Regions from separate parts of the Streptomyces sp. NPDC052682 genome, predicted to be linked through region 1. Evidence: riboswitches for the same ligand, from Rfam matches in the RefSeq annotation. Region 1 holds a riboswitch; each other region holds the start of a gene.

Region 1 (10,409 bases):
CGCCTTCCACCACCATCCGGCCGTTCACCGTACGGGCGTTGTGCGTGGCCCGCGCGCCGCACCAGCACATCGCCTCCACCTGGAGGGTCTCGATCCGGTCGGCCAGCTCGATCAGCCGCTGGGAACCGGGGAAGAGCTTGGTGCGGAAGTCGGTGGTGATGCCGAAGGCGAAGACGTCGAGCTCCAGGTCGTCCACCACCCGCGCCAGCTGGTCTATCTGTTCCGGCGCCAGGAACTGCGCCTCGTCCACGATCAGGTAGTCCACCTTGCCGCCCTGCGACAGCTCGCGCACGACGTAGGCGTACAGGTCCAGGCCGGGCGCCGCCTCCACCGCGTCCGTCACCAGGCCCAGGCGCGAGGAGAGCTTCCCCTCCCCCGCGCGGTCGTCCCGGGCGAAGATCAAACCCTGCAGGCCCCTCGAGGACCGGTTGTGCTCGATCTGGAGAGCCAGCGTCGACTTCCCGCAGTCCATCGTTCCGGAGAAGAACACCAGCTCGGGCATGGGAATGTGAGCACCTTTCGGCGAGGACGTGGTCTGCGGGACTTCAGGAGCGTACTTCGAGCAGGGGAACGAGCTGCTCGGCAGGGGTCATCGAACCGTGGTTGCCGACCATCGCCGACTCCTTCGGCTCCCGCTCGGAGGCGATGATCAGCACGTCGTCCCGCGCGGCGGCGACCACGTCGCCGATCCGGCCGTACACCCGCTCGTCGATGCGCGGGCCGAACCAGCCCGCCGCGATCGCCTCGTCCCGCGAGGCCACCCAGAACTGCTCGCCGAGCACCTCGCGCCAGCAGGTCAGCACGTCGTTCTCGGCGCCCGGCAGCGCGTAGACGTGCCGGGCCCGGCCCTCGCCGCCGAGCAGGGCGACCCCGGCGCGCAGCTCCCAGTCCTCGTCGAAGTCGATGCGGTGCTGCTCGTCGAAGGGGACGTCGAGCATGCCGTGGTCGGCGGTGACGTACAGCGCGCTGCGCGGCGGGAGCTGTTCGGCCAGCCGCTGGACCAGGCGGTCGACGTACATGAGCTGGCCGCGCCAGGTGTCGGAGTCGACGCCGTAGCGGTGTCCGGCGCCGTCGACCTCGGCGTAGTACGTGTAGACCAGGGACCGGTCGGCCGCGGCGAGTTGCTCGGCGGCAAGGTCCACGCGCTCCTCTCCGGTCAGCCGCCCGTGGAAGCTGCCGCCGCTGAGCGCGACCTTGGTCAGCGGGGTGCTCTCGAAGGAGGGCGAGGTGACCTGGGAGGTGTGCACGCCCGCCTCGTGGGCCCGCTGGAAGACCGTCGGGTACGGCTGCCAGACGCCCGGCTCGGTCCACGGCTGCCAGCGCAGCTGGTTCATCAGCTCGCCGGTTGCGGGGTTGCGCACGGTGTAGCCGGGCAGGCCGTGCGCGCCGGGCGGCAGGCCGGTGCCGATGGAGGCCAGGGAGACCGCGGTGGTCGCCGGGTACCCGGCGGTCAGCGGACGCCCGGTGCCGCCGCGCGAACTGGCGAGCAGCGAGGTCATGAAGGGGGCGTCCTCGGGGTGCGCGCGCAGCTGCTCCCAGCCGAGGCCGTCGATCAGGAACACGCAGTTCCGGTCGGCGGGGACGAGCTCCGGGATGGTGGCCGTCATGCCGGGTACGCCCATGCCGGCCGCCAGCGTGGGCAGGAGGTCGGCGAGCGAGCCGGAGCCGTACTCCGGCACCGGGGCGGAGTCGACGGCGAGCGGCTCCGGGTGGTGGTCCCAGGCGGTGAGGTGCGCCATCAGCGGGCGGGGTCCGCGGTCGCCTCGGAGAGGGCCTGGGCGAAGGCGAGCGCCTGGCGCACGGTCTCCGGGCCGTCCCCGGCCTCGCTGACGCGCAGGCTGAGGTCGTCCGCCGTGGAGTTGCCCGTGTAGCCGTGGTCGGCCTCGCAGTTGGGGTCGCCGCAGGCGGCGGGCTCCAGGTCGATGCGGGAGACGGCACCCCAGCCGATGGTGAGCACCACCTCGCGCGGCAGCGTGCCCGGCTTGTACTGCTCGGGGTTGGCGACCACACGGCTGACCACGATCGACGAGATCCGGCTGAGCTTCACGGACTCCGTGGACGTCGTGGCGTACGGCGTCGGGGAGGTGTCGTCGGCGGCCTGCTCGTCGGTGTGGCTGACGATGAAGCGGTTGTCGGTCAGGACGAGCACGGTCACGTGCCGTCGCACCTCGTTCTGGTCGAACGTGGTCTCCTGGTGGACCAGGTACGACCGGATGGGCTCGCCGCCCACGGCGGCCTCCACCGCCTCGGCCACGAGAGCCGGGTAGTAGCCGCTGCGCTCGATCGCCGCACGCAGCCCCTGGGTCGTCGTACTGGTCTTGGCCATGACGCCCATCCTACGGGGGAGCACTGACTGCGAGGGACCGCTCACACCGTCCGCGTTTCCCCGGCCCCGGGTCAGTACGCCGGGAGTGTGCGCGGGCCGAGGTCGTCGCGGGCGGGCGGGGGTGCCAGGCGCACTGAGGCGCCGAGCACGCTCAGGCCGCGCGGGGCGACGACGACCGGCTCCAGGGTGACGGCGACGACCTCGGGGTGGTCGTCGACCAGCCGGGACACGCGCAGCAGCAGCTCCTCCAGGGCGGGCGTGTCGACCGGCGCCGAGCCGCGCCAGCCGAACAGCAGCGGAGCCGTGCGGATGGAGCGGATCAGGGAGGCCGCCTCCCGGTCGGTGACCGGGATCAGCCGGTGCGCCATGTCCCCGAGCAGCTGGGAGGCGGCTCCGGCGAGCCCGAAGGAGAGCACCGCTCCGGCCGCGGGGTCGATGACGGCCCGTACGACGGTGTCGACGCCGCGCGGTGCCATGCGCTGCACCACCGGGCGCAGCTCCTCCGGCTTCCCGAACAGGCCGGTCAGTTCGGTGTAGGCCCGGCGCAGTTGGTCCTCGTCGGCGAGGTCGAGGCGGACGCCGCCCAGGTCGGCGCGGTGCCGCAGGTGCGGGGCGGTGGCCTTCAGGGCGACGGGGTAGCCGAGGGTGCGGGCGGCCTCGGCGGCGGCGTCGGGGGTGGGGGCGGGCAGGGCGCGGTGGACGTCGATGCCGTAGGTGCCGAGCAGGTCGCAGGTCGCCTCGGTGCTGAGTGTGAGGCCCTGGCCGCGCGAGAGCAGCCGGCCGATCAGCCCGGCGGCGCCCTTCTCGTCGATGTCCTCGTACTCGGGCACCCTGCCGGGGTCGGCCGCCTCGCGCCGCCACTGGGCGTACGACACGGCCTGGGCGAGGGCGCGCACGGCGCGTTCGGCGGCGGGGTAGGCGGGGATGGGGTGGGTCCCGTCGGGGGGCCGCACAGCGGTGGGCATGCGCTCCCCGGGCCGGAAGGGGTGGTCGGGGGGTGCCACGACGGCCTGCGGGGCGGTGCTGGCCGCGGCCGACAGGGCCTCGGCGAGGCCGCCGAGCTCCACGTGGACCACCAGGACCGGTTTGGCGGGGACCGCGGCGGCGGCCGACCGCAGGGCCTCGGCGAGGGCGGCGTCGCCGGCCGTCGTCCCCTCCCCGACCGCCGGGATCGCCGTGACGACCGCCGCGTCGCAGGTGTCGTCGGCCAGGGCCCGGGAGAGGGCCGCGTGGAAGTCGGCCGGGGTGGCGGCCGTGGTCAGGTCCAGCGGGCGGTGCGGGCGCAGGCCTTCGGCGAGGCAGGCGTCGTAGGTGAGCAGGCCCAGCGACTCGGAGTTGCCGAGGATCGCCACCCGGGGGCCGTCCGGCAGGGGCTGGCGGGCGAGCAGCAGGCCCGCGTCGACGAGCTCGGTGATGGTGTCGACCCGGATTACCCCGGCCTGCCGCAGCAGCGCCGAGACGGTGGCGTGCGGCAGCCGGGTGGCCCGTACGGCGTGGCCCTGGGGGGCCGCCCCGTGCCGCGCGCCCTGGACGACGACCAGGGGCTTGGCGGCGGCCGTGCGCCGGGCGAGGCGGGTGAACTTGCGGGGGTTGCCGATGGACTCCAGGTACATCAGGACCACGTCGGTGTCGGGGTCCTCGTGCCAGTACTGGAGGAGGTCGTTGCCGGAGACGTCGGCCCGGTTGCCGGAGGAGACGAAGGTGGACACACCAGTGACGCCGGTTACCCCTCCGCCGCGGCGGTGCAGACGGGACAGCAGGGCGATGCCGATGGCGCCGGACTGGGCGAACAGGCCGATGCGGCCCGGCCGGGGCAGCTGGGGGGCGAGGGAGGCGTTGAGCCGCACCCGGGGGGAGGTGTTGATGATCCCGAAGGCGTTGGGACCGATGATCCGCATGCCGTACGCGCGCGCGTGCCGCACCAGGGCGCGCTGCCGTTCGCGCCCCTCGGGCCCGCTCTCGGCGTACCCGGCGGAGACCACGACGAGCCCCTGCACGCCGTGTTCGCCGCACTCGGTGACGACCTGGGGGACGTGCTCGGCCGGGACGGCGACGACCGCGAGGTCGACGGGGCCGTCGATGTCCCGCACCGAGCGGTGCGCGGGCACCCCGTCGAGCTCCTTGAGGTCCCCGGGGAAGGCCCGGTTCACGGCGTACAGCCGGCCGGTGAACCCGGCGTCCCGGAGGTTGTCCAGCACGCTGCGGCCCACGCCGCCGGGCGCGCGGCCGGTGCCGACGACGGCGACCGAGCCGGGGGCGAGCAGGCGCTGCACGGACCGTGCCTCGGCGCGCTGTTCGCGCGCGTACTGCACGGCCAGGGAGCGGTCGGTGGGTTCGAGGTCGAACTCCAGGCGGACCACGCCGTCCTCGAAACTGCGCTTCTGGGTGTACCCGGCGTCCGTGAACACCTTGATCATCTTGGTGTTGGCGGGCAGCACCTCGGCGGCGAAGCGGCGGATGCCGCGCTCCCGGGCGACGGCGGCGATGTGTTCCAGGAGGGCGGAGGCGACGCCCCGGCCCTGGTGGGCGTCCTGGACGAGGAAGGCGACCTCGGCCTCGTCGGCGGGTGCGGAGGCGGGCATTCCGTCGGAGCCGATCCGGTCGTAGCGTACGGTGGCGATGAACTCGCCGCCGACCGTGGCCGCGAGTCCCACCCGGTCCACAAAGTCGTGGTGCGTGAAGCGGTGGACGTCCTTCGCGGACAGGCGCGGGTAGGGCGCGAAGAAGCGGTAGTACTTCGACTCGTCCGACACCTGCTCGTAGAAGCTGACCAGACGGTCCGCGTCATCAACGGTGATGGGGCGGATGCGTGCGGTGCCGCCGTCGCGCAGCACCACGTCGGCTTCCCAGTGGGCGGGGTACTCGTGCCGGTCCGACGAGGTCTGCATGGGCCCCAGCGTACGGCTCGCGTCCGGCAACGGCGCGGGGCACTCTGTGAGGGCGCAGTTCCGGGCCGAGGCCGCGGCCCGGACGCCACCTTCCGGTCAGGACACGGATCTGGCCGGGGTGCTTCACGTGTGGAAAAATGGTCTAGACAACCCTGAACACTCGAAGGGCAGCAACACATGGCTGAGCGCCGCGTCAACGTCGGCTGGGCCGAGGGCCTCCACGCCCGCCCCGCCTCCATCTTCGTCCGAGCCGCCACGGCCGCAGGCGTCCCGGTGACGATCGCCAAGGCAGGCGGTACCCCTGTCAACGCGGCCTCCATGCTGGCCGTCCTGGGCCTGGGCGCCCAGGGCGGCGAGGAGATCGTCCTCGCCTCCGACGCCGAGGGCGCGGACGCCGCCCTGGACCGGCTGGCCAAGCTGGTCTCGGAGGGTCTCGAGGAGCTTCCCGAGACCGTCTGAGCCACCGCGCCGGCACAGAGGAGCCGCGTCGCCTGCGGGCGGCGCGGCTCTTTCACGTCCGGCAACCGGAATTCACCGGCACGGCAACAGGCCGACACGGCAAAAGGACAGCTTGACAAAAGGACGTGCGGCAAAAGGGCAGCGCAGTAAAAGGGCAGCAAAAACGAACCCCGCCGAATAACCCTTCTTTGTATACGGCTCCCGCGTTAATGCCGCAGGCTCGGCGTGTGTACGGCACGTTGCGAATTCCTCACACGGTCGCCGCCGGAGGCGAATCGCAGCCGGTGCGCGGCGCCGGCGCGCTCGGTGTGCAGCGCCGTGAGCGCCCGCGCGCGCTCCCCGTCGCCGCGCGCCACGGCGTCCACGATCGCCCCGTGCTCGGCCCAGGTCTCCACGGGGTCGGCCGGCGCCTCCACCGCGTACATCCAGGTGATCTTGTGGCGCAGCTGGGTCAGCAGCGACGTCAGGGCGGGGCTGCCGCAGGCCTGGGCGAGCGTCTCGTGGAACCAGCCGCCGAGGGAGCGCAGGTCGTCGCTGTTGCCCCGGCGGGCGCGCTCCTGCCCCAGCCGCACCAGGCCGCGCAGCACCTTCAGATGGGCCTCGGTGCGGCGCTGGGCGGCCCGGCAGGCGCCGAGCGGTTCCAGGAGCAGGCGCATCTCCAGCAGGTCGGCGGCCTCCTGCTCGGTGGGCTCCGCCACGCACGCGCCCGCGTGCCGCCGGGTCACCACGAAGCCCTCGGCCTCCAGGGTGCGCAGGGCCTCGCGGACGGGGACGCGGGAGACGCCGTAGCGACGCGCGAGGAGTTCCTCGGTGAGCCGGCTGCCGCGCTCGTAGACACCGGCGACGATGTCGTCCCGGATCGCGGTACACACCGAGTGCGCCGGAATACGCATGACCGACCTCCGCCTTAATCCCCGTGAAACGTCGACGATGGACGTGTGTTCCGTGACTCTATTGCAATGAGCCGGAATTTCCGACGGCGGGCCGGAATCCATGGATATTTTTTGGACAGCACGGCGTGCGAAACGGCGAAAGCCCCGGCTCGGGAGCCGGGGCCTTGCGGTACGGACCGTGCGGGTCGGACCTGCGCGCCTCAGACGTGCACGCCGTGCGAGCGCAGGTACGCCACGGGGTCGATGTCCGAGCCGTACTCCGGGGTCGTACGGGCCTCGAAGTGCAGGTGCGGTCCGGTGACGTTGCCGGTCGCGCCGGACAGGCCGATCTGCTGCCCGGGGGTGACCTGCTGGCCCACCGAGACGCCGATCGAGGACAGGTGCCCGTACTGGGTGTAGGTGCCGTCGTGCATCTTGATCACGACCTGGTTGCCGTACGCGCCGCCCCAGCCGGCCTCGACGACGGTGCCCGCGCCGACGGCGTGGACGGGGGTGCCGGTGGCGGCGTGGAAGTCGACGCCGGTGTGGCTGCCGGAGGACCACAGGCCGCTGCTGGCCCGGTAGCCGGTGGAGACGTACGAGCCGGAGATGGGCGGCACGAAGGTGTTCAGACGCTTGCGCTCGGCCTCGCGGGCGGCGCGCTCCTTGGCATCGCGGGCCTCCTTGGCCGCCTCGGCGGCCCGCTTGCGGGCGTCCTCCTCGGCCTTCTTGCGCGCGGCGGCCTCCTCGGCGGCCTGCTGCTGGGCGGCGGCCTGGGCGTCGATCTCGTCGGCGACGGAGCCGCCGAGGGTGACGACCGGGGTGAGGCCGGTCTGCTGCGGGGCGGGCTCGGCGGCGAACGCCGGGGCCGCGACGGTGCCGATGACGCCGGTGGTGGCGAGGGCCGCGACGCCCGCCGCGCGGGCGGTGCCGCGCTGCATGCGGGTGGGACGACGGTGCTTGCCTGCGGGCTTGCGTGCGGCGCGCGTGAACGCCATGAAGTGTGCTGGTCCTTTCCTTCCCTCTCGCCTACCGGGTTAGCTGACGGGTTCGGAGCAGGAAGGTCTCCTACGGGCCCCCTCGCGGTGTGCGCGGGCGCCCGATTCACCCCAGGGACGTGGTGGGTCCCCGGCTCCCCTGGCTCGCGCCGTACGGGGACTCGGCGATGACTGTCCGCTGCCGCGGGTGCGGCGCACTGCCTGACGGACAGCCCGGACGAAGCTAAACGGGACGCGTTTCAATCCCCAAACGGAACGCGGCTTTTGTAGCGCATCCCACAGGGCAGACAGGCAACCTCCGCCCCAATTCGGGCATAAGGGGGCCCTGGTGACAGGCACGCCACCAGGGCCTCCACGCGCGCGTGCCGCTACTCGGCGGCGACCACGCTGACTTGGCCGATACCGAGGGCCTCCACAGGCTCCTTGATCTGCGCCGCGTCACCCACCAGCACGGTCACCAGACGGTCCACCGGGAAGGCGTTCACGACCGCCGCGGTGGCCTCCACGGTGCCGGTCGCGGCGAGCTGCCGGTACAGCGCGGCCTGGTAGTCGTCGGGCAGGTGCTGCTCGACCTGGTCGGCCAGCGTGCTCGCGACGGCCGCGGCCGTCTCGTACTTCAGCGGCGCCACGCCCACCAGGTTCTGCACGGCCACGTCCCGCTCGGCGTCGGTGAGCCCGTCCTTGGCAAGCGTGCGCAGCACCTTGAACAGGTCGTCGAGCGCCGGGCCGGTGTTCGGGGTGTCGACGGAGCCGCTGATGGCGAGCATCGCGGCACCGGTGCCCTCCGCGGTGGACCGCAGGACCTGGGCGAACGACCGCACCCCGTAGGTGTAGCCCTTCTCCTCACGCAGCACGCGGTCCAGGCGGGAGGTGAGGGTGCCGCCGAGGCAGTACGTGCCGAGCACCTGGGCGGGCCACACGCGGTCGTGGCGGTCGGGGCCGATGCGGCCGATCAGCAGCTGCGTCTGGACGGCACCGGGACGGTCCACGATCACGACCCGGCCGGTGTCGTCGGCGGTCACCGGCGGCACGGGCCGCGGCTCGCCCGGCGAGCCGGTCCAGGAGCCGAGCGTGTCGGCGAGCAGCGCGTCCAGGTCGATGCCGGTGAGGTCGCCGACGACCACGGCGGTGGCCGTGGCGGGGCGCACGTGCCGCTCGTAGAAGGCGCGCACCGCCGCCGCGTCGATGGCCGCGACGGTCTCCTCGGTGCCCTGGCGCGGCCGCGACATGCGCGAGCCCGCCGGGAACAGCTCTTTGGACAGCTCCTTGGCGGCCCGCCGGGAGGGGTTGGCCAGCTCGTGCGGGATCTCGTCGAGGCGGTTGCGCACCAGCCGCTCGATCTCGCTGTCGGCGAAGGCGGGTGCCCGCAGGGCGTCGGCGACCAGGCCGAGCGCCTTGGCCAGGCGGGAGGCGGGCACTTCCAGGCTGAGGCGTACGCCGGGGTGGTCGGCGTGGGTGTCGAGGGTGGCGCCGCAGCGCTCCAGCTCGGCGGCGAACTCCTCGGCGGAGTGCTTGTCGGTGCCCTCCGAGAAGGCCCGCGCCATGATCGTGGCGACGCCGTCCAAGCCCGCGGGCTCGGCGTCCAGGGGCGCGTCCAGCAGCACCTCGACGGCGACGACCTGCTGGCCGGGGCGGTGGCAGCGCAGCACCGTCAGGCCGTTGCCGAGCGCACCGCGCTCGGGCGCCGGGAACGCCCACGGCTTGGGCTCGCCCGCCTGGGGCCGGGGGTGGAACTCCATCGTGGCGAGCTCGGTCACTTCGCCGCCTCCTCGTTGTCGTCGGTGGCTTCCACGGTCGCCGCGGACTCCGGGTCCTCGGTGCCTTCCACGTCCTCGGCGTGCTCGGGGGCGGTCGGCTCGTAGACCAGCACCGCGCGGTTGTCGGGCCGCAGCCGGGCCTGGGCGATCTCCCTGACCTCCTCGGGCGTCACCTCCAGCACGCGCTGGACGGCGGTGAGGGCGAGCTGCGGGTCGCCGAACAGCACGGCGTAGCGGCACAGTTCGTCGGCGCGGCCGGCGACCGTGCCGAGCCGGTCCAGCCACTCGCGCTCCAGCTGGGCCTGGGCGCGCTCCATCTCCTCCGCGGTGGGGCCCTCCTCGGCGAACCGGGCGAGCTCCTCGTCGATGGCGGCCTCGATCACGGGCACCTCGACATCGCCGGAGGTCTTCACGTCGAGCCAGCCCATGGAGGGCGCCCCGGCCAGCCGCAGCAGTCCGAACCCGGCCGCCACCGCCGTACGGTCGCGCCGCACGAGGCGGTTGTACAGGCGGGAGGACTCGCCGCCGCCGAGCACGGTGAGCGCCAGGTCGGCCGCGTCGCACGCGCGCGTGCCGTCGTGCGGCAGGCGGTAGGCGGCCATCAGGGCGCGGGCCGGGACCTCCTCCTCGACGACCTCGCGCAGCTGCGCGCCGATGGTGTCGGGCAGCGTGCCGTCGCGGGGCTCGGGCTTGCCGTCGTGGGCGGGGATGGAGCCGAAGTACTTCTCGATCCAGGCGAGCGTCTGCTCGGGGTCGATGTCGCCGACGACCGACAGCACCGCGTTGTTCGGCGCGTAGTAGGTGCGGAAGAACTGGCGGGCGTCCTCCAGGGTGGCCGCGTCCAGGTCCGCCATCGACCCGATCGGGGTGTGGTGGTAGGGGTGGCCCTCCGGGTAGACCAGCGCGGTCAGCTTCTCGAAGGCGGTGCCGTAGGGCACGTTGTCGTAGCGCTGGCGGCGCTCGTTCTTGACGACGTCCCGCTGGTTCTCCATCGACTCGTCGTCCAGGGCGGCGAGCAGGGAGCCCATGCGGTCGGCCTCCAGCCAGAGGGCGAGCTCCAGCTGGTGGGCGGGCATGGTCTCGAAGTAGTTGGTCCGCTCGAAGCTGGT
Region 2 (10,409 bases), on a different contig from region 1:
CTCGCGACCCTGCGCACCACCGACGGCTACGAGCGGGTGCTGGCCTGGGGCAAGGAGGTGCTCCAGCGCACCCCCGTCATCGGCACCACCGTCTACGAGGCACTGCACGGCGCCAAGAAGGGCTTCAAGGACGCCTTCGCCCCGCAGGGCCTGTTCGAGGACCTGGGCCTGAAGTACCTCGGGCCGATCGACGGCCACGACATCGGGGCCGTGGAGTCGGCGCTGCGGCGCGCCAAGCGCTTCCACGGACCCGTGCTCGTGCACTGCCTGACGGTCAAGGGCCGGGGCTACGAGCCTGCCCTCGCCCACGAGGAGGACCACTTCCACACCGTGGGGGTGATGGACCCGCTGACCTGCGCGCCCCTCACGCCCGCGGGCGCCCCGTCGTGGACCTCCGTGTTCGGCGACGAGATCGTGCGGATCGGTGAGGAGCGCGAGGACGTGGTGGCGATAACCGCCGCCATGCTGCATCCGGTCGGCCTCGGAAAGTTCGCGGAACGCTTCCCGGACCGGGTGTGGGACGTCGGCATCGCCGAGCAGCACGCGGCCGTGTCCGCGGCGGGCCTGGCGACCGGCGGACTGCACCCGGTCGTCGCCGTCTACGCCACCTTCCTCAACCGCGCCTTCGACCAACTGCTGATGGACGTCGCCCTGCACCGCTGCGGGGTGACCTTCGTCCTGGACCGGGCCGGTGTCACCGGCGTCGACGGCGCCTCCCACAACGGCATGTGGGACATGTCCGTCCTGCAGGTCGTGCCCGGCCTCAGGATCGCCGCGCCGCGCGACGCCGACCAGCTCCGTGCCCAGCTGCGGGAGGCGGTCGCCGTGGACGACGCGCCGACCCTGGTGCGGTTCCCCAAGGAGTCCGTCGGGCCGTCGGTACCGGCCGTCGACCGGGTGGGCGGTATGGACGTGCTGTCCCGGTCCGGGCAGCCGGACGTGCTGCTCGTCGCCGTCGGTGTCATGGCGCCGGTCTGCCTCCGGGCCGCCGAACTGCTCGCGGCCCGCGGCGTCGGCTGCACCGTCGTCGACCCGCGCTGGGTCAAGCCCGTCGACCCGGCGCTGCCGGGCCTGGCCGCCGAGCACCGGATGGTCGCCGTCGTCGAGGACAACAGCCGCGCCGCCGGCGTCGGTTCGGCGGTGGCGCTCGCCCTGGGCGACGCCGACGTGGACGTGCCCGTACGGCGGTTCGGCATACCGGAACAGTTCCTCGCGCACGCCAAGCGCGCCGAGGTGCTCGCCGACATCGGCCTCACCCCCGTGGAGGTCGCCGGACGGATCAGCGCGAGCCTGGCCGTCAAGGAAGAGCTGTCCAAGGAGAACCAGGGATGACCACCGCCGAACCCGCAGCCGGGACCGGGGAGTTCGACCTCGGCACGCTGCTGGCCGAGCGTGGCGGCGAACGCTACGCGCTGCACGCCCGGTACCTCAACCACCAGCTGCCCCGGATGCTGCACACCATCGGCTTCGACAAGGTCTACGAGCACGCCGAGGGCGCTTACTTCTTCGACGCGGACGGCAACGACTACCTCGACATGCTCGCCGGGTTCGGGGTGATGGGGCTGGGCCGCCACCACCCCGTCGTCCGCAAGGCGCTGCACGACGTCCTGGACGCCTCGCTCGCCGACCTCACCCGGTTCGACTGCCCGCCGCTGCCCGGCCTGCTCGCCGAGAAACTGCTCGCGCACAGCCCCCACCTGGACCGGGTGTTCTTCGGCAACAGCGGCACGGAGGCCGTCGAGGGCGCCCTGAAGTTCGCCCGGTACGCCACCGGCAAGCCCAGGATCCTCTACTGCGCGCACGCCTTCCACGGCCTGACCACCGGCTCGCTGTCCGTCAACGGCGAGCCCGGCTTCCGCGACGGCTTCGCCCCGCTGCTGCCCGACACCCCCGTCCCGCTCGGCGATCTCGACGCGCTGGAGCGGGAGCTGAGGAAGGGCGACGTGGCCGCCCTGATCGTGGAGCCGATCCAGGGCAAGGGCGTCCACGAGGCCCCGCCCGGCTATCTGCGTGCCGCCCAGGAGCTGCTGCGCCGGCACAAGGCGCTGCTCATCGCCGACGAGGTGCAGACCGGGCTCGGCCGCACCGGCGACTTCTACGCCTACCAGCACGAGGACGGGGTCGAGCCCGACCTGGTGTGCGTGGCCAAGGCCCTCTCCGGTGGCTATGTGCCGGTGGGCGCCACCCTCGGCCGGGACTGGATCTTCAAGAAGGTCTACTCCTCGATGGACCGGGTGCTGGTGCACTCGGCGAGCTTCGGCGCCAACGCGCAGGCCATGGCGGCCGGTCTCGCGGTGCTGTCGGTGATGGAGAACGAGCAGATCGTCGCGGGTGTGCGCGCCACCGGTGAGCTGCTCAAGTCCCGGCTGACGGCGCTCACCGAGAAGTACGAGCTGCTCGCCGACGTCCGCGGCCGGGGCCTGATGATCGGGATCGAGTTCGGCAGGCCGAAGTCGCTGAAGCTGCGCAGCCGGTGGGCCATGCTCCAGGCCGCGCGCAAGGGACTGTTCGCGCAGATGGTGGTCGTACCGCTGCTCCAGCGGCACCGGATCCTCACCCAGGTCTCCGGCGACCACATGGAGGTGATCAAACTGATCCCGCCGCTGATCATCGGCGAACGCGAGGTGGAGCGGTTCGTCGACGCCTTCACCGCCGTGATGGACGACGCCCACGACGGCGGGCTGGTGTGGGACTTCGGCAAGACCCTGGTCAAGCAGGCGGTGGCCAACCGCTGACCGTTTTTTTGCCTCACAGGCAACAAATTTGCCGTTGAGGCAAGGCTCGGGCTGAATGGAGGGCATGACCCCTCCCGGAACCGAGCCGCCCGGCGAGCCGGTCGCCGACCTGCCCGCCGTCGCGCCGCAGCTGCGCGGCCTGCGCCGCAGGGCCTCCCTCACCCTGGAGGCAGCGGCGCGGGCCGCCGGGCTGTCCCCCGCCCACCTCTCCCGCCTGGAGACCGGGCAGCGCCAGCCCTCGCTGCCGATGCTGCTCACGCTCGCCCGCGTCTACGGTACGACCGTCTCCGAGCTGCTCGGCGAGACGGTCACCGACCGGGACGCCGTCGTGCGCGCCGCCGACATGGAACCCACCACGGCCGGCGGCTGGACGTACTGGCAGGCCGGGGCATCCGGGCGCGGGATGCAGGCACTGCGCGTCCACGTCCCGTACGGCTCGCAGGGCGACATCGTGCGCGTGCACCCCGGCGAGGAGTGGCTCCACGTGCTCAAGGGGCGGTTGCGGCTGCGCCTCGGGGACACCGCGCACCGGCTCGGCCCGGGCGACAGCGCGCACTTCGACTCGCTGACCCCGCACCGCATCGCCGCCCAGGACCCCGACGGGGTCGAGCTGCTGTTCGTCCACACCCTGCTGCAGAGCCCCACGGCCACCCTGTGCCTGGGCCCGACCCCTGGAGATGCCCGATGAGGGACATGGAGGAGAAGTTCCCGCGCGGCCTGTGGGTGCGACTGATCGTGTACATCGCGGTCGGCCACCTGTTCGCGGCCTTCGTCTACCTGCTGTTCGAGGTGGGGGCCAAGTAGGCCGCCGCGCGGCGCCTCAGTCCAGGAGCCGCTCGCGCAGCCGCTCCCGGGTCTGCGGGGTGAGCCCGAGGCCGGACTCCAGGTAGGCGTCGACGCCGCCCCAGGTCTCCTCGATCGTCTCGAAGGCCGCGTTCAGGTACTCGGCGCGGGCGTCGAACAGGGGGCTGAGCAGCTCCATGATCTCGGGGGAGTAGGCCGAGGCGGAGCTGCTGCTGCGGTGCACCTTGTAGCGGCGGTGCTTGGCGTTGGACTTCAGGTAGTCCGCCAGGATCGCCTCCCGCTCCACGCCCAGGGCGAGCAGCGTCACCGCGACGGACAGCCCGGCGCGGTCCTTGCCCGCCGCGCAGTGCATCAGCGCCGGGACACTGCCCTCGGCCAGCGCGTGCAGTACCCGGGAGTGCTCGGCGGTGCGCTCCTTGATGATCGTGCGGTAGGAGGCGATCATCCGGCCCGCGGCCTTGCCGTCCGCGAGGATCGCGCGCAGCTCGTCGATGTCGCCGTCGCGGACCATCTTCCAGAACTCGGCGCCGTCCGCCGGATCGGTGAGCGGCAGGTTCACGTTGCGCACCCCCGGCAGCTCCACGTCCGGGCCCTCGAGCTTCTGGTCGGCCGCGTTGCGGAAGTCGAAGACCGTGTGCAGGCCCAGGGAGGCCAGGAAGGCCGCGTCCTCGGCGGTCGCGTGCGCCAGGTGGCCGCTGCGGAACAGCACCCCGTGCCGCACCCGCCGTCCGTCCACGGTCGGCAGCCCGCCCACATCACGGAAGTTGCGCACTCCTGCCAGCTCGGGTTCGGTCGACGGGACCTGCTGCGTCACGGGGACTCCCTCCCACTCACCCCGCCGCGCGGCTCGCCGGCGGGCACCTTCCGACCATACGACATGGCTGCCAGGGGCAATGAGTTCTTCACAGACGTTGATCCAGGCCCGGTGACCGCTCATGATGTGGGGGTTTGATCGGACCTGTTGGAAGCTGTGAGGGCCTGATGCTGGAGATCTCCGAAAACGCGCGTACCTGGCTTCTGTCCGGGCCCACCAGCAGTTACGCCGTCCACCTCACCGACCGCGACGAGCTGCTGCACCTGTACTGGGGGCCCAGGATCGCGCTGGCCGACGCCGAGGCGCTCGCCGTGCGCCCGCTGCCCGCGTACTGGCCGTTCGAGGCCCCGCTCGACGGGCGCGAGGAGTACCCGGTCGAGGGCGGCCCGCGGTTCGTCCGGCCCGCCCTGTCCGTGCGCACGGCCGAACGGCGCGGCACCCAGTGGACGTACGACGGGCACGAGCGTGCCGACGACGGGGAGCTGCGGCTCCGCTTCCGGGACGGCGGCCTCGCCGTCACGCTGCACTACCGGATGCGGCACGACGTGGTCGAGCGCTGGGTGACCCTCGCCAACGAGGGGCAGGACGTCGAGGTGCTGCGCGCCGACTCCGCCACCTGGACCCTGCCCGACCGCGACGGCTGGCGGCTGTCCCAGCTGCACGGCCGCTGGGGCGCGGAGTCCCGGCTGACCCGCGCCGAGCTGACCTACGGCGAGAAGGTCATCGGCAGCCGGCGCGGCCACACCGGCCACCAGCACCTGCCCTGGGTCGCCCTCGAAACCGACGCCACCGAGGAGCGCGGCGAGGTCTACGGCTGCGCCCTCGGCTGGTCCGGCTCCTGGCGCATCGCCGTCGCCCAGCTCCCGGACGCGCGCGTGCAGATCACCGGCGGCGCCGGGCACGACGACTCGGGCCTGCTGATGCTGCGTACCGGCGAGTCGTACACCACCCCCGTCTTCGCGGGGCTGTGGAGCGACGGGGGCTTCGGCGGGGCCAGCCGCGCCTGGCACGCCTACCAGCGGGCGTACGTCGTCCCGGACGCCGACCGGGACCGGCCGGTGCTGTTCAACTCCTGGGAGGCGACCGAGTTCGACATCTCCGAGGAGCAGCAGCGGGCGCTCGCCGAGCGGGCCGCGGCGATGGGCGTGGAGCTGTTCGTGGTCGACGACGGCTGGTTCGGCGCGCGCACCAGCGACCGGGCCGGGCTCGGTGACTGGACCCCCAACCCCGACCGCTTCCCGCAGGGCCTGAAGCCGCTCGCGGACCATGTGCACGGCCTGGGGATGCAGTTCGGCATCTGGGTCGAGCCGGAGATGGTCAACCCGGACAGCGAGCTGTACCGGGCGCACCCGGACTGGGTGCAGTTCCAGCCGGGCCGCGCGCGTACGGAGTTCCGCAACCAGCTGGTGCTCAACCTGGCCCGCGAGGACGTCCAGGAGTACCTCTGGGACCAGCTCCACGGGCTGCTGTCCAGCGCCCCCATCGACTATGTGAAGTGGGACTTCAACCGCTGCTTCTCGGACGCCGGCTGGCCGGAGGACGCGTATCCGCAGCGGCTGTGGGTGGACCATGTGCGCGCCCTGTACGCCCTGCTGGACCGGCTGCGCGAGGCGCATCCGGGTGTCGCCTTCGAGTCCTGCTCGGGCGGTGGCGGACGGATCGACCTCGGGGTGCTCGGCCGGACGGACCAGGTGTGGACCTCGGACAACACCGACCCGCTCGACCGGCTCGCCATCCAGCACGGCTTCAGCCAGATCCACCCCGCGCGGGTCATGGCGGCCTGGGTCACCGACAGCCCCAACGCCATGCTCAACCACCGGGCGAGCTCGCTGCGCTTCCGGTTCGTCAGCGCCATGGCCGGGGTGCTCGGCGTCGGCGGCGACCTCACGAAGTGGTCGCAGGAGGAGCTCGACGAGGCGCGCGAGTGGGTGACGCTCTACAAGGAGATCCGGCCCGTGGTGCAGCGCGGCGACCTGTACCGGCTGCGCCCGCCGGCGGGCGGGCTGAGCGCCGTGCAGTACGTCCTCGGCGACGACACCGTCGTCCTGGCCTGGCTCCAGGCACAGCACTTCGGCGAGCCGATGCCGGCGCTCCGGCTGCGCGGCCTCGACCCGTCGGCGACGTACGAATGCCTTGAAACGGGCGAAATTCACCGAGGGGCGGTGCTGACGCACCACGGGCTGCGGGTCGGGCTGCGCGGGGACCTGGACGCCACCGTGGTCCGGCTGCGACGGCGATGACCTGATTCGAGTCGACTGTCTGAATAGGCCGCTTCTTCCTGACGTGCCCCGAAAAGGAGTCAGAATGCTCGGGGCACGTGAGCAGCGTCATAATCGTGACGATGTGTGGTTGCCATGTGCACGTAATAAAGGCCCTTTCCAAGGGAATTCGAGGAAAGCAAAAGATCCTTAATCGACCGACGGTCACCACAAAAGGCGGCGGAATTCTCCTGAATCGCCGTCACGGGCAACCGCACGCTTGTCCCCGCGCATCTTGTTCGCTTACGTTCGCCACCGATCCGGACGGACGCCGAATCCTGCCGCCGCCCGGAGCCCGCACACACTGACCCGTGTACGGCAGGAGCGGGGGACCCACAGGCAAGACGCCTGTTCCGGTCTCCGGAACAGGCTTGGGGTTAAGCCGCGCCTCGGCGCGGCCGGGCATCTCCAGTCCGCACCCGACAGCTCACCTCGCAGGCGCCGGAGAGGAATTCGCCATGCCCGCGAAGGGTAAGCACCGCCGTCCCAAGAGCCAGCGTTTCACTCGTTCCCTCGCCGCCGCCGGAACCGGTGGCGCCGCACTCGCCCTTCCGCTGCTGGGCGCCGCCGGCGCCCACGCGGCCACCCCGCAGTCCGCTCCGGACCAGGCCGTCGCGTCCCTTCCGGCGGCGCAGCAGAACGCTGCCGGAAAGAAGGACGGGGGCGTGCGGACGTACACCGTGAAGGCCGGTGACTACCTCGTCAAGATCGCCGAAGAGCAGCACGTCAGCGGTGGCTGGAAGAAGCTCTACGCCGACAACCGCGAGGCCGTCGGCGACGACCCGTCGCTGATCCACCCCGGCCTGAAGCTGTCGATAGGCAAGAAGGCCGCGACGGGCACCGGCAAGCCGGCCGTCCCGGCCAAGCCCAAGACCACGTCGTCGAAGCCGTCGTCCTCCAAGGCGTCGTCCTCGAAGACGTCGGCCGCGAAGCCCGCCGCCGCGAAGACCACCACCGCCGACCGGGCCGTCCAGGCCGCGACCAGCGCCGCCGGCTTCACCGCCCCGGTGACCGGCCCGGTCGGCACCGGCTACAAGGTGGCGGGCAGCATGTGGTCCAGCGGTTACCACACCGGCGTCGACTTCGTCGTCCCGACCGGCACCTCCGTGAAGGCCGTGGGCGCGGGCACGGTCGTCTCCGCCGGCTGGGCCGGCGCGTACGGCAACCAGGTCGTCATCAAGCTGAACGACGGCTACTACGCCCAGTACGCCCACCTGTCCTCGCTCTCGGTGTCGGCCGGCCAGACCGTCACCGCCGGACAGCAGGTCGGCCTGTCGGGCTCCACCGGCAACTCCACGGGTCCGCACCTGCACTTCGAGATCCGCACCACGCCCGACTACGGCTCGGACGTGGACCCGGTCGCCTACCTCCGTACGCACGGCGTCTCCGTGGGCTGACCCGCACGACCACTTGCCTGACACGCCGCCGAAGGCCGGACCCCGATCCCCGGGTCCGGCCTTCGGTGTGTGGGCGCGAACGCCTCGACAGGCGAGGGTGGTTGGGACACAGTGATCGGTGCGACGAGAGCAAGCGCTTTCCGTCCGCTTGCTTTCCGCCCGCTTCCCTTCCTCTCCCTCGACCAGAAGGAGCCGTGTCCCGTGCCGACCACCCGCAGAGCGTTCGCAGCCCTCGCCGCCGGTGCCGCCCTGGGGGCCCTCGCCCCGGCGGGCACCGCGCACGCCGCACCGCACGGACGGCCGCGGCCCCGCCGCCTCCTCGCCCACGACGACTTCTGCCACGGACTGGGCCAGTGGGTCACCGAACTCCAGGACGGCGGCACCGTCTCCGCCTCCCGAGGCGTCCTCGACATCGACGTCCCCAGCGGGGCCACGGTCTGGTTCCGGGAGCGGCTGGAGGGACCGTACGTCCTGGAGTACACCGCCACCGCGGTGTCCGAGGGCGGGCCCAACGACCGCGTCTCGGACCTCAACACCTTCTGGAACGCCACCGACGTCCGCTCCCCGGACGACCTCCTCGCCACACCGCGCGGCGGCGCGCTCGCCGAGTACGACCAGCTGACCTGCTACTACGCCGGCTACGGGGCGAACTACAACACCACCACCCGGCTGCGCCGGTACGTCGGCGAGCCCGGTGTCCGTCCCCTGCTCCTCGACTACACCGAACCCCTGCTGGTGCCGAACCAGCCCAACCGGGTCCGGATCGTCTCCGCCGGGCCGACGGTCCAGTGGTGGAACAACGGCCGGCTCGTCTTCGACTACACCGACCCGCAGCCCTACACGGGCGGCCACTTCGCCTTCCGTACCGTGTGGAGCCACTTGCGGGTCACCGGGTTCCGGGTGTGGCGGCCCAGCCCTCAACACCCCTGACACAGGGCGTATTCCGGACTTGACGAACACTTGGAGAGTGGCTTATCTCACCGCGCGTCAAGCCTTGCCTACGGTCGCGTAGGTCACATTCGAAGGTGAATCATGTCCTGCTGTGGCAGACGATTCGAAGAGTGACAGCAGATCAGTGATCGGGTCGTACGTTGCGGTGGGGGACAGCTTCACCGAGGGCGTCGGCGACCCCGGCCCCGACGGGGCGTTCGTCGGCTGGGCCGACCGGTTCGCGGTGCTGCTCGCGGACCGCCGGCCCGAAGGCGACTTCCAGTACACCAACCTCGCGGTGCGCGGCAGACTGCTCGACCAGATCGTGGCGGAGCAGGTGCCGAGGGCCGTCGAGCTCGCCCCCGACCTGGTCTCGTTCTGCGCGGGCGGCAACGACATCCTCCGCCCCGGCACCGACCCGGACGACGTGGCCGAGCGGTTCGAGCGGGCGGTGGCGGCGCTGGCCGCCGCGGCCGGCACCGTCCTGGTGACGACCGGGTTCGACACCCGGGGCATGCCCGTGCTCAAGCACCTGCGCGGCAAGATCGCCACGTACAACGGGCATGTGCGGGCCATCGCCGACCGGTACGGGTGCCCGGTGCTCGACCTGTGGTCGCTCAGGAGCGTCCAGGACCGCCGGGCCTGGGACGCCGACCGGCTGCACCTGTCGCCCGAGGGGCACACGCGCGTGGCGCTGCGGGCGGGCCAGGTCCTCGGCCTTCAGGTCCCGGCCGACCCGGAACAGCCGTGGCCGCCGCTGCCGCCGCGCGGCACCCTGGAGGTCCGGCGGGACGACGTCCAGTGGGCACGCGAGTACCTGGTGCCGTGGATCGGGCGACGGCTGCGCGGGGAGTCCTCCGGGGACCATGTGACGGCCAAGGGAGCGTTGTCGCCGCACGACATCAAGATGCGGATCGCGGCGGTGGCCTGAGCGCGGGGGCCGGGCTCGCGGCGCCCTTCGTGGGCCGCGGGCCGGTTCCGGTGTGGTCGGTCCTTCTGTGGGCTGCGGGTTCCGGCCCGCCCGGGGGGTCTCGTGCGGGCTGCGGGTTCGGTCCCGGATTGTCGGTGGCTGTTGTGGGCTGCGGCGGTCCCGGGTTTTCGGGGCTTCTGTGCGCCGCGGGCGCTCGGTCTCGGGGTCGGTGCTTCTGCAGCTCGCAGGTCCGGTTCCGGCGCCGTCGGTGACCACCGTGGGTCCGGCCCGGGCGTCAGCGTGGGCGGTGGCTCCCGTCGGTCGCGGGACTGACCCCCGGCCTTGTCGGTGGCCCGACCATAATGGGATGCCTCACCGACTCCACCTGGAGGTACCGTGGCCGGTTTCCGTTCTCTCAGCTCCGGATTCCGCGCGCTGCGGCCCCCGGCCTTCGGTGCGGATCCGAGCGGGGAGCGCATGGCGCGGATCCGTAGATCGCCCCACTTCAAGGACGGCGTCTTCCAGAACCCGGGCGGCCCCGCCCGGACCCGGCCCTCGGCC
Region 3 (10,409 bases), on a different contig from region 1:
GAGCAGCAGGCCGGCGGGGCCAAGGCGCTCCAGGCGGCCTGGCTCCAGCGGTACGGCATCCCGCCGCAGCGCCTCGAGGAGAACCTCCGCCTCCAGCTCGAGGCCCAGAAGCTCGCCGAGAAGCTCGGCACCGACACCAGCCGCCCCGACTTCTGGAAGGCCCTGTCCAAGGCCTCCGCGAAACTGGACGTCGAGCTCAACCCGCGCTACGGCACCTGGGACGTCGAGAAGAGCAGCCGCGCCGACGCCAGGACACCGTGGGTGAAGGACGTCTCGGCGGCACAGGCGGAGCGCACCGCGTAGCAGGCGCCCGGCCGGTCGGCCGCCGCCGGGCATCGCGGCCTGTGGACAACTGATCGCCCTGTCGGCGCCGTGGGTTAGCTTCGAATCGTGAACGCAACCAGCCCCGAAGCCACCCCCGGCGCCGGCCCGGACACCGCCCCCGGCCGGATCGTCCTGCTCACCACCAGCCACCGGGTCGCCCCCGGCCTGCTGTCCTGGCCCGCCTGGCAGGCCCTGCACGCGGCCGACCGGGTGCTGTGCGCGGACGCGGCCCATCCGCAGCTGCCGTATCTGCGCGAGGCGGGCATAGCGGTCGACCAAGCGTCCCCGACGGCCGAGGACCTGGTCCGCGCCTGCGCAGGCGGCCGCACGGTGGTGCTCGTCGCGACCGGCGAGGGCGAGCCGGCCCTCACCGACGGCCTGGCGCGGCTGGCCGGCTCCGGCCGGGTCCGCATGCCCGAGCTGGAGCTGCTGCCCGCCTCCTACGACCTGCCGGGCGCCCGCCTCCTCGACCTGGTGCAGGTCATGGACCGCATCCGCGCCGAGTGCCCCTGGTCCTCCCAGCAGACCCACCAGGGCCTGGCGAAGTACGGCATCGAGGAGGCGTACGAGCTCGTCGAGGCGATCGAGGACGGCGACCGCGAGGAGCTGCGCGAGGAACTCGGCGACGTGCTGCTCCAGGTCGTCTTCCACGCCCGGATCGCCGAGGAGCACCCCGAGGAACCCTTCTCCGTCGACGACGTCGCCGGCGGCATCGTCGCCAAGCTCATCCACCGCCACCCGCACGTCTTCGGCGACGCGACGGCGACCACCCCCGAGGAGGTCAAGGAGCACTGGCTGCGTACCAAGGCCGCCGAGAAGCAGCGCACCTCCGTCACCGAGGGCATCCCGCTCGGCCAGCCGGGCCTGGCGCTCGCCGCCAAACTGGCCTCCCGGGTGCGCACGGCGGGACTCGACGTGCCGCTGCCCAGGACCGAGGGCATCGGCTACGAACTGCTGGAACTGGCGGTCCGGGCCGAGGCGCAGGGCGTGGACCCGGAGGCGGCACTGCGGGCGGCGGCCCGGGCGTACCGCGACGCGATCAGGCAGACGGAGACGGCCCGGCGGACGGACCCGGCCGGGCAGCAGGGCGGAGCGCAGGACACGTGACCGACCGGCCCCGGCCCACCCCGGACAGCCCGCAGCCCGAACCCCCGGAGCTGTTCACCTGGGAGTTCGCCACCGACCCGTACCCGGCGTACGCCTGGCTGCGCGAGCACGCCCCCGTGCACCGCACCCGGCTGCCCAGCGGTGTCGAGGCCTGGCTGGTCACCCGGTACGCCGACGCCAGGCAGGCGCTCGCCGACAACCGGCTGTCCAAGAACCCGGCGCATCACGACGAGCCCGCGCACGCCAAGGGCAAGACCGGGATCCCCGGGGAGCGCAAGGCCGAGTTGATGACGCACCTGCTCAACATCGACCCGCCGGACCACACCCGGCTGCGGCGGCTGGTCAGCAAGGCGTTCACACCGCGCCGCGTCGCCGAGTTCGCGCCCCGGGTGCAGGAGCTGACCGACCGCCTCATCGACGGGTTCGCCGCCCGGGGAGAGGCCGACCTGATCCACGAGTTCGCCTTCCCGCTGCCCATCCACGCCATCTGCGACCTGCTCGGCGTCCCGCGCGAGGACCAGGACGACTTCCGGGACTGGGCGGGGATGATGATCCGTCACCAGGGCGGCCCGAGGGGCGGGGTCGCGCGGTCGGTGAAGAAGATGCGCGGGTACCTCGCCGACCTCATCCACCGCAAGCGTGCGGCGCTGCCGCCCGAGCCGGCCCCCGGTGAGGACCTCATCTCGGGCCTCATCCGCGCCTCCGACCACGGCGAGCACCTCACCGAGAACGAAGCCGCGGCGATGGCCTTCATCCTGCTGTTCGCCGGCTTCGAGACGACCGTCAACCTCATCGGGAACGGCACCTACGCCCTGCTCACCCACCCCGGGCAGCGGGACCGGCTGCAGAAGTCCCTCGCCGCCGGCGAGCGCGAGCTGCTGGAGACCGGTGTGGAGGAACTCCTGCGCTTCGACGGGCCCGTGGAGCTGGCCACCTGGCGGTTCGCCACCCAGCCGCTGACCATCGGCGGGCAGGACATCGCCCCCGGCGACCCCGTCCTCGTGGTCCTGGCCGCCGCCGACCGCGACCCGGACCGCTTCGCCGACCCGGACGTGCTGGACCTGTCCCGGCGCGACAACCAGCACCTCGGGTACGGCCACGGCATCCACTACTGCCTCGGCGCCCCGCTCGCCCGCCTGGAGGGCCAGACCGCGCTCGCCACCCTCCTCACCCGCCTCCCCGACCTGCGGCTCGCGGCGGACCCGTCCGAACTGCGCTGGCGCGGCGGGCTCATCATGCGGGGACTGCGCACCCTGCCGGTGGCGTTCACGCCGGTGGGGCAAGGGGCGCACGCTGCGCAAAGGTGACACACGCTCAACACTGTGATCTTCACGTGATCTGCGCGGAACGAACTTGTGATGGGTGATCGTCTGCCGATACGTTCACCCATCAGCGCGGCGGCCCCCGTCACGGCCGCCACGCGGGTCAGTGCTGTCTCGTGAAAGGTCTCCGTATGCTCTCCGGGAACGGTCGTCACCGTCGCCCCCGTCAGGCTCCGGCTCTCCTCGTCGCGGCCGGAGTGACCGGTTCCGCCATCGCGATCCCGCTCCTCGGAGCCACCGGCGCGAGCGCGGCCGACGGGACGACCTGGGACCGGGTCGCGGACTGCGAGACCGGCGGCGCCTGGAGCCAGAACAGCGGCAACGGCCTGTACGGCGGCCTGCAACTGTCCCAGGAGGACTGGGAGAAGCACGGCGGCCTCGACTACGCGGCCAGCCCGGACCTGGCCAGCCGTAACCAGCAGATAGCCGTCGCCGAGAGAGTCCTCGCCGACGAGGGGGTCGGCGTCTGGCGCACCTGCGGTCTGCTCGCGGGCCTGGACAAGGACTCGGCCTCGGCCGACATCGACACGGGCGTGGCCGGCGACTCCTCGCCGAAGGCCGCGGAATCATCCGACTCGCGAGACTCATCGGGTTTGTCCGACTCTTCCGAGTCGTTCCGTTCCTCGGCGTCGCCGGACTCTGCGTCGCCGGACGCGCCGGCGCCCTCCACCTCCTCCGACGCCCCGTCAGGCACGGAGGGCGACGCGCCGCACATCGACGGCTCCTCCGCGGACACCTCGCACTCCGGCGACTCGGGCAACTCGAGCCGCGCGGGCGGTCCTTCGGCCCTGGCCGGCACGGACGCGGAGGCCGCCCCGGCCGGCACCGGCCGGCACCGCGGCCCCAGCGCCGAGGAGACCCCGGCGCCCGGCAGTACGGCCGGGGAGGGGGGACGGCACGCCTCGCGCGGGGACGCGGCCGCGCGGGACGCGGTGGACGGCTCGTACACCGTGCGTACCGGCGACAGTCTGTCGTCCATCGCCGACTCCCTTGACCTCGGCGGCGGATGGCACGCGCTCTACGCGGCCAACGAGCGCACCGTCGGCGCCGACCCCGACCTCATCCTCCCCGGTCAGACGCTTGCCATAGGGGTCGAACCGGGGCAGAAGAACCCCTGAAAGGGCGGCAGTTTCCCTCGCGGTTCGCGGTTAATGTCCCATGTAAGCGTGATGAGAGATAGATCTCAGAAGCCCTGATCGTCTTTGAAATTCCGCGGATCACCTGGCTACGGTCGTGACCGCTCGCCACCGCGAGCCCCGGCTGCCGCAACGCCGAATCCTGCCAGTGGCAGCCCGGGAACAGTCGTCGCGTCAAGCGCCGCGGGCAGGAGCGGGGGACCCAAGGTAGGCGCCGGGCCCAGCACATGAGGCTGGATCCGGCTAGGGGTGAAGCCGAGTCCCGCAAGGGACCCGGCCGGGCAACTCAACCGGCCCGAACCCGACAGCTCACCTCGCAGGCGTCGGTGAGGGGATCCATCCATGCTGTTTTCCAGCAAGGGCAAGCACCGCCGTCCGTCCAAGGCCGTTCGCGCCGTCGCCCTGGCCGGTGTCACCGGCGCCGCCGTGGCCGCGCCGCTGATGGCCGCCGGCACCGCCTCCGCCGCCACCGAGTCCGAGTGGGACGCCGTCGCCCAGTGCGAGTCCGGCGGCAACTGGTCCATCAACACCGGCAACGGCTACTACGGCGGTCTGCAGTTCTCCGCCTCCACCTGGGCCGCGTACGGCGGCACGCAGTACGCCTCCACCGCCGACAAGGCCACCAAGGCCCAGCAGATCCAGATCGCCGAGAAGGTCCTCGCGAGCCAGGGCAAGGGTGCCTGGCCGGTCTGCGGCAAGAACCTGTCCGGCGCCTCGTACAACGGCGGCTCGGCGCAGAGCTCCGGCTCCACCGAGACCCGCCAGAGCGAGCAGCAGACGGCCTCCCGCTCCACCGAGCGCCCGGCCCAGACCCAGACCCCGAAGACCCAGAGCCAGAAGACGGTCACCACCCCGACCGGCAAGAAGGTCAAGAAGGGCGACGGCGAGTACAAGGTCGTCAAGGGCGACACCCTGAGCTCGATCGCCGCGCAGCACGACGTCAAGGGCGGCTGGGAGAAGCTCTACCAGCTGAACAAGGACATCATCGAGGACGCCAACCTCATCTACCCGGGCCAGCAGCTGCACCTGAGCTGATCGGCCTGCCCTGCTCCCCGCCCCGGTGCGTGTTCCCCCGTACGCGCCGGGGCGGGGTCATGTCCGGCGGCACATCTGTGGCGCTCGGCGCTCCTTTGTTCCGTTCGGAAACAATTTACGCTCAGTTCTGTCCAAGGGGTGGGTGACCGGCTGGCCGATCGCCCCCGGCCGGTTAGGCTCGTCTCGCAGAGCCCCCGCGGCACTGCCAACCCGCGTCACATCCCAAGAAGGAGATGCTCGTGCCGTCCATCGACGTCGTCGTAGCCCGGGAAATCCTGGACTCCCGAGGCAATCCCACGGTCGAGGTCGAGGTCGGCCTCGACGACGGCAGCACGGGTCGTGCCGCCGTCCCGTCCGGCGCCTCCACGGGCGCCTTCGAGGCCATCGAGCTCCGCGACGGTGACCCCAACCGCTACCAGGGCAAGGGCGTCGAGAAGGCCGTCCTCGCCGTCATCGAGCAGATCGGCCCGGAGCTGGTCGGCTACGACGCCACCGAGCAGCGCCTGATCGACCAGGCCATGTTCGACCTGGACGCCACCGACAACAAGGGCTCGCTCGGCGCCAACGCCATCCTCGGGGTCTCGCTCGCCGTCGCCCACGCCGCCTCCGAGGCCAGCGACCTGCCGCTCTTCCGCTACCTGGGCGGTCCCAACGCGCACCTGCTGCCGGTGCCGATGATGAACATCCTGAACGGCGGCGCGCACGCCGACTCCAACGTGGACATCCAGGAGTTCATGATCGCCCCGATCGGCGCGGAGTCCTTCTCCGAGGCCCTGCGCTGGGGCGCCGAGGTCTACCACACCCTGAAGAAGGTCCTGAAGTCCAAGGGCCTGTCCACCGGCCTCGGCGACGAGGGCGGCTTCGCCCCGAACCTCGGCTCCAACCGCGAGGCCCTCGACCTCATCCTCGAGGCGATCAAGGAGGCCGGCTACACCCCCGGCGAGCAGATCGCCCTCGCCCTGGACGTGGCCGCCACCGAGTTCCACAAGGACGGGCGCTACGTCTTCGAGGGCAAGGAGCGCACCGCCGAGGAGATGACCGCCTACTACGCCGAGCTCGTCGACGCCTACCCGCTCGTCTCCATCGAGGACCCGCTGAGCGAGGAGGACTGGGAGGGCTGGAAGGACATCACCGCCAAGCTCGGTGACAAGGTCCAGCTCGTCGGCGACGACCTGTTCGTCACCAACCCCGAGCGCCTCCAGCGCGGCATCGAGGAGGGCGCCGGCAACGCCCTGCTGGTCAAGGTCAACCAGATCGGCTCCCTGACCGAGACCCTGGACGCCGTCGAGCTGGCCCAGCGCAACGGCTACAAGTGCATGATGTCGCACCGCTCCGGCGAGACCGAGGACGTCACCATCGCCGACCTGGCCGTCGCCACCAACTGCGGCCAGATCAAGACCGGTGCCCCGGCCCGCTCCGAGCGCGTCGCCAAGTACAACCAGCTGCTGCGCATCGAGGAGATCCTCGACGACGCCGCGGTGTACGCGGGCCGCTCGGCCTTCCCCCGCTTCAAGGGCTGACCCTCACCGGGTCAAGGCTGAGCCAGTCGCACGTACGTCCCCGTACTCGGTCCCGTACCGTGTCCGGGGACGTACGCGCGTATGACAGGCCAGACATCTGAACGGGAGGCGGGGAACCATGGCGGTCAAGGACCGGGACCGTTTCTCCACCGCGACCAGGATCCGGCTGATCGGGGAGCAGACGGCGGCCCGGGTCTACCGCTCGCAGACCCGGCGCCAGGCCCGCCGCTCCCGGCTGACCGGCCGGGCCGCGCTGCTCGCCCTGGTGCTGTGCTCGCTGATCGTGGCGCTCGCCTACCCGATGCGGCAGTACGTCTCCCAGCGCGCCGAGATCGCCGACGTCCAGCGTGAGCAGGAGCAGGCCCGCAAGCGGGTCGAGCAACTGCGCGATCTCAAGGCACGCTGGCAGGACGACGCGTACGCCGAGCAGCAGATCCGCAAGCGGCTGCACTACGTCATGCCCGGCGAGACCGGCTACGTCGTGATCGACCCGGGCGCGGCCAAGCAGTCCCGCGCCGACCTCGGGGCGGGCAACCGCCCCTGGTACGCCAATGTCTGGGACGGGGTCGACCAGTCCGACGCCGCCGACCAGTGAGACCGTAGAAAGACACATATGGACACGCCCCCGCCGACCACCGAGCGCACCGAGCCCACCGACGCGGACGTGGAGGCCTTCAAGCAGCAGCTCGGGCGGCCCCCGCGCGGGCTGCGCGCCATCGCGCACCGCTGCCCCTGCGGGCAGCCGGACGTGGTGGAGACCGCCCCGCGGCTGCCCGACGGGACGCCGTTCCCGACGCTGTACTACCTGACGTGCCCGCGGGCCTCCTCGGCGATCGGCACGCTGGAGGCCAACGGTGTGATGAAGGAGATGACGCAGCGGCTCGCCTCCGACCCGGAGCTGGCCGCCGCGTACCGCGCCGCGCACGAGGACTACGTCCGGCGCCGCGACGAGATCGAGGAGCTCCAGGGCTTCCCGAGCGCGGGCGGCATGCCGGACCGCGTGAAGTGCCTGCACGTGCTGGTCGCCCACTCCCTCGCCGCCGGCCCCGGCGTCAACCCGCTCGGGGACGAGGCCCTGGCGATGCTGCCGGAGTGGTGGCGCAAGGGCCCGTGCGTGACCGCCACGGACGAGGAGGACGGCACGTGAGCAGGGTCGCCGCCATCGACTGCGGGACGAACTCCATCCGCCTCCTCGTCGCCGACGCGGACCCGGCCACCGGTGAGCTGGTGGACCTGGACCGCCGTATGACGATCGTCCGGCTCGGCCAGGGCGTGGACCGGACCGGGCGTCTGGCGCCCGAGGCGCTGGAGCGGACCTTCGCGGCCTGCCGCGAGTACGCCCGGGCCGTCAAGGAGCTCGGCGCGCAGCGGCTGCGCTTCGTGGCGACCTCCGCCTCCCGGGACGCCGAGAACCGCGACGTGTTCGTGCGCGGGGTGCTGGACATCCTGGGCGTCGAGCCGGAGGTCATCACCGGCGACCAGGAGGCCGAGTTCTCCTTCACCGGCGCCACCAGGGAGCTGACGGGCCGGGCGGACCTGCACCGCCCGTTCCTGGTCGTGGACATCGGCGGCGGTTCGACGGAGTTCGTCGTCGGCGACGACCACGTGCGTGCCGCCCGATCCGTCGACGTCGGCTGCGTCCGTATGACCGAGCGGCACCTGGTCCGCGACGGGGTGGTCTCCGACCCGCCGTCGCCGGAGCAGATCGCCGCTATGCGGGCCGACATCGAGGCCGCCCTCGACCTCGCCGAACAGACCGTGCCGCTGCGCGAGGCGCGCACTCTGGTGGGCCTGGCCGGTTCGGTCACCACGGTCTCGGCGATCGCGCAGGATCTGCCCGCGTACGACTCGGCGGCCATCCACCACTCCCGTGTCTCCCACGACCGGGTCCGCGAGATCACGCACCGCCTGCTCCACTCCACCCACGCCGAGCGCGCGGCGATCCCGTCGATGCACCCCGGCCGGGTCGACGTGATCGGCGCGGGCGCCCTGGTACTGCTGGCGATCATGGAGCGGATCGGCGCGGAGGAGGTCGTGGTGAGCGAACACGACATCCTCGACGGCATCGCCTGGTCCCTCGCCTGACGGTCTGACGCCTGCGTGTGACCCCCGCCCCGGCCCCCGCCTGAGCGGCCCGGACGCCCGTTTGAGCGAGCGTGGCGGGGGTCCCCGGACCTGTCCGCGCCACCCCGCCGGAAAAGTTCGTGAAGTTCTTCACAAGGAATTGGGCCCGGCAGGACGACGAAAGCGTTCCCGTTGACCCGTCCGGGGGGTCAACGGGCCCTTGAACGCGTTCAGAACGGTGCGGGGAGGGGGTCCCCGGCCGGGGGCGTCAAGAGGCCGAACGGCCCCCTCACGGAGGGTCCTTCGGCCCAGAGAGGCAGCTCACGCGGCATTGACAACGGCCGGCGCCGCGCCCCGGTTCCCGTTCGCCGCCATGACCTGCGTCACGTGAGCGCGGGAGTGTAACACAGGCCTTGGAAGAGCTTGTGAAGGGGCGCACGAGCCACCCCCCTGGGGCGGGTGGATACTCGATGGCATGAGCACCACGGAGCGTCCCAGGATCCTCGTAGTAGGCGGTGGGTACGTAGGCCTGTACGCAGCTCGGCGCATCCTGAAGAAGATGCGTTACGGCGAGGCGACCGTCACGGTCGTCGACCCCCGGTCGTACATGACCTACCAGCCCTTCCTCCCCGAAGCCGCCGCCGGCAGCATCTCCCCGCGTCACGTCGTCGTCCCGCTGCGGCGCGTGCTTCCCAAGGCGGAGGTCCTCACCGGCCGGGTCACGTCCATCGACCAGGACCGCAAGGTCGCCACCGTCGCCCCGCTGGTCGGCGAGGCGTACGAGCTGCCCTTCGACTACCTGGTCATCGCGATGGGCGCGGTCTCCCGCACCTTCCCGATCCCCGGCCTCGCCGAGCAGGGCATCGGCATGAAGGGCATCGAGGAGGCCATCGGCCTGCGCAACCACGTCCTCGAGCAGCTCGACAAGGCCGACTCCACGCAGGACGAGGAGATCCGCCGCAAGGCGCTCACGTTCGTGTTCGTCGGTGGTGGTTTCGCCGGTGCCGAGACCATCGGCGAGGTCGAGGACATGGCCCGCGACGCCGCCAAGTACTACAAGAACGTGTCCCGTGAGGACATGCGCTTCATCCTGGTCGACGCCGCCGACAAGATCCTGCCCGAGGTCGGCCCCAAGCTCGGCCGGTACGGCAAGGAGCACCTCGAGGGCCGCGGTGTCGAGGTCTACCTGAACACCTCCATGGAGTCGTGCGTCGACGGCCACGTGGTGCTGAAGAACGGCCTCGAGGTCGACTCCAACACGATCGTGTGGACCGCCGGTGTCAAGCCGAACCCGGCGCTCGCCCGCTTCGGCATCCCGCTCGGCCCCCGCGGCCACATCGACTGCGAGCCGACGCTCCAGGTCAAGGGCACCGACTACATCTGGGCCGCGGGCGACAACGCCCAGGTGCCCGACCTCGCCGCCCGCAAGGCCGGCGTGGAGAACGCCTGGTGCCCGCCGAACGCCCAGCACGCGCTGCGCCAGGCCAAGGTCCTCGGCGACAACGTGGTCTCCGGCATGCGGGGCTTCCCGCAGAAGGAGTACAGCCACGCCAACAAGGGCGCGGTGGCGGGCCTCGGCCTGCACAAGGGCGTGGCGATGATCGTCATGGGCAAGATGAAGATCAAGCTCAAGGGACGTCTCGCCTGGTACATGCACCGCGGCTACCACGGCCTGGCCATGCCGACCTGGAACCGCAAGATCCGCGTCTTCGCCGACTGGACCCTCGGCATGTTCCTCAAGCGCGAGGTGGTGTCCCTGGGCGCCATCGAGTCCCCGCGCGAGGAGTTCTACGAGGCCGCGAAGCCGGCCCCCGTCGCGGCGGCCCCCAAGACCGAGGAAAAGGCCAAGGCCTCCTGACCGCAGTCGCTGCAACGCCCGAAGGGGCCGCCTGCCATCCGTG

The links. Region 1 has a riboswitch for cyclic di-AMP ahead of AB0K80_RS23630 (M23 family metallopeptidase). Riboswitches for the same ligand answer to the same signal wherever they lie in the genome.
Positions count from the first base shown of each region.
Region 2: it holds a riboswitch for cyclic di-AMP, as region 1 does, so the genes downstream of both, AB0K80_RS13465 (LysM peptidoglycan-binding domain-containing M23 family metallopeptidase) here and AB0K80_RS23630 (M23 family metallopeptidase) in region 1, are expected to answer to the same signal.
Region 3: it holds a riboswitch for cyclic di-AMP, as region 1 does, so the genes downstream of both, AB0K80_RS18195 (transglycosylase family protein) here and AB0K80_RS23630 (M23 family metallopeptidase) in region 1, are expected to answer to the same signal.

Region 1 covers NZ_JBFATS010000015.1:79,060-89,468, forward strand. Annotated here, with positions in the region: gene AB0K80_RS23600 (thymidine kinase) at 1-502, opposite strand, end outside; gene AB0K80_RS23605 (nucleotide pyrophosphatase/phosphodiesterase family protein) at 546-1,739, opposite strand; gene AB0K80_RS23610 (DUF5998 family protein) at 1,739-2,335, opposite strand; gene AB0K80_RS23615 (GNAT family N-acetyltransferase) at 2,398-5,214, opposite strand; gene AB0K80_RS23620 (HPr family phosphocarrier protein) at 5,392-5,673, shown strand; gene AB0K80_RS23625 (GntR family transcriptional regulator) at 5,880-6,566, opposite strand; gene AB0K80_RS23630 (M23 family metallopeptidase) at 6,767-7,543, opposite strand; cyclic di-AMP (ydaO/yuaA leader) riboswitch at 7,557-7,720, opposite strand; gene AB0K80_RS23635 (pitrilysin family protein) at 7,912-9,300, opposite strand; gene AB0K80_RS23640 (pitrilysin family protein) at 9,297-10,409, opposite strand, start outside.
Region 2 covers NZ_JBFATS010000007.1:242,286-252,694, forward strand. Annotated here, with positions in the region: gene dxs (1-deoxy-D-xylulose-5-phosphate synthase) at 1-1,332, shown strand, start outside; gene AB0K80_RS13440 (aspartate aminotransferase family protein) at 1,329-2,735, shown strand; gene AB0K80_RS13445 (XRE family transcriptional regulator) at 2,800-3,423, shown strand; gene AB0K80_RS13450 (DUF6126 family protein) at 3,420-3,539, shown strand; gene AB0K80_RS13455 (tyrosine-protein phosphatase) at 3,556-4,353, opposite strand; gene AB0K80_RS13460 (alpha-galactosidase) at 4,521-6,593, shown strand; cyclic di-AMP (ydaO/yuaA leader) riboswitch at 6,904-7,065, shown strand; gene AB0K80_RS13465 (LysM peptidoglycan-binding domain-containing M23 family metallopeptidase) at 7,070-8,008, shown strand; gene AB0K80_RS13470 (DUF6250 domain-containing protein) at 8,210-8,938, shown strand; gene AB0K80_RS13475 (SGNH/GDSL hydrolase family protein) at 9,084-9,869, shown strand; gene AB0K80_RS13480 (MBL fold metallo-hydrolase) at 10,245-10,409, shown strand, end outside.
Region 3 covers NZ_JBFATS010000010.1:220,598-231,006, forward strand. Annotated here, with positions in the region: gene AB0K80_RS18175 (SurA N-terminal domain-containing protein) at 1-303, shown strand, start outside; gene AB0K80_RS18180 (nucleoside triphosphate pyrophosphohydrolase) at 391-1,431, shown strand; gene AB0K80_RS18185 (cytochrome P450) at 1,428-2,738, shown strand; gene AB0K80_RS18190 (transglycosylase family protein) at 2,885-3,871, shown strand; cyclic di-AMP (ydaO/yuaA leader) riboswitch at 4,059-4,227, shown strand; gene AB0K80_RS18195 (transglycosylase family protein) at 4,232-4,924, shown strand; gene eno (phosphopyruvate hydratase) at 5,164-6,444, shown strand; gene AB0K80_RS18205 (septum formation initiator family protein) at 6,563-7,039, shown strand; gene AB0K80_RS18210 (DUF501 domain-containing protein) at 7,058-7,591, shown strand; gene AB0K80_RS18215 (Ppx/GppA phosphatase family protein) at 7,588-8,529, shown strand; gene AB0K80_RS18220 (NAD(P)/FAD-dependent oxidoreductase) at 8,984-10,366, shown strand.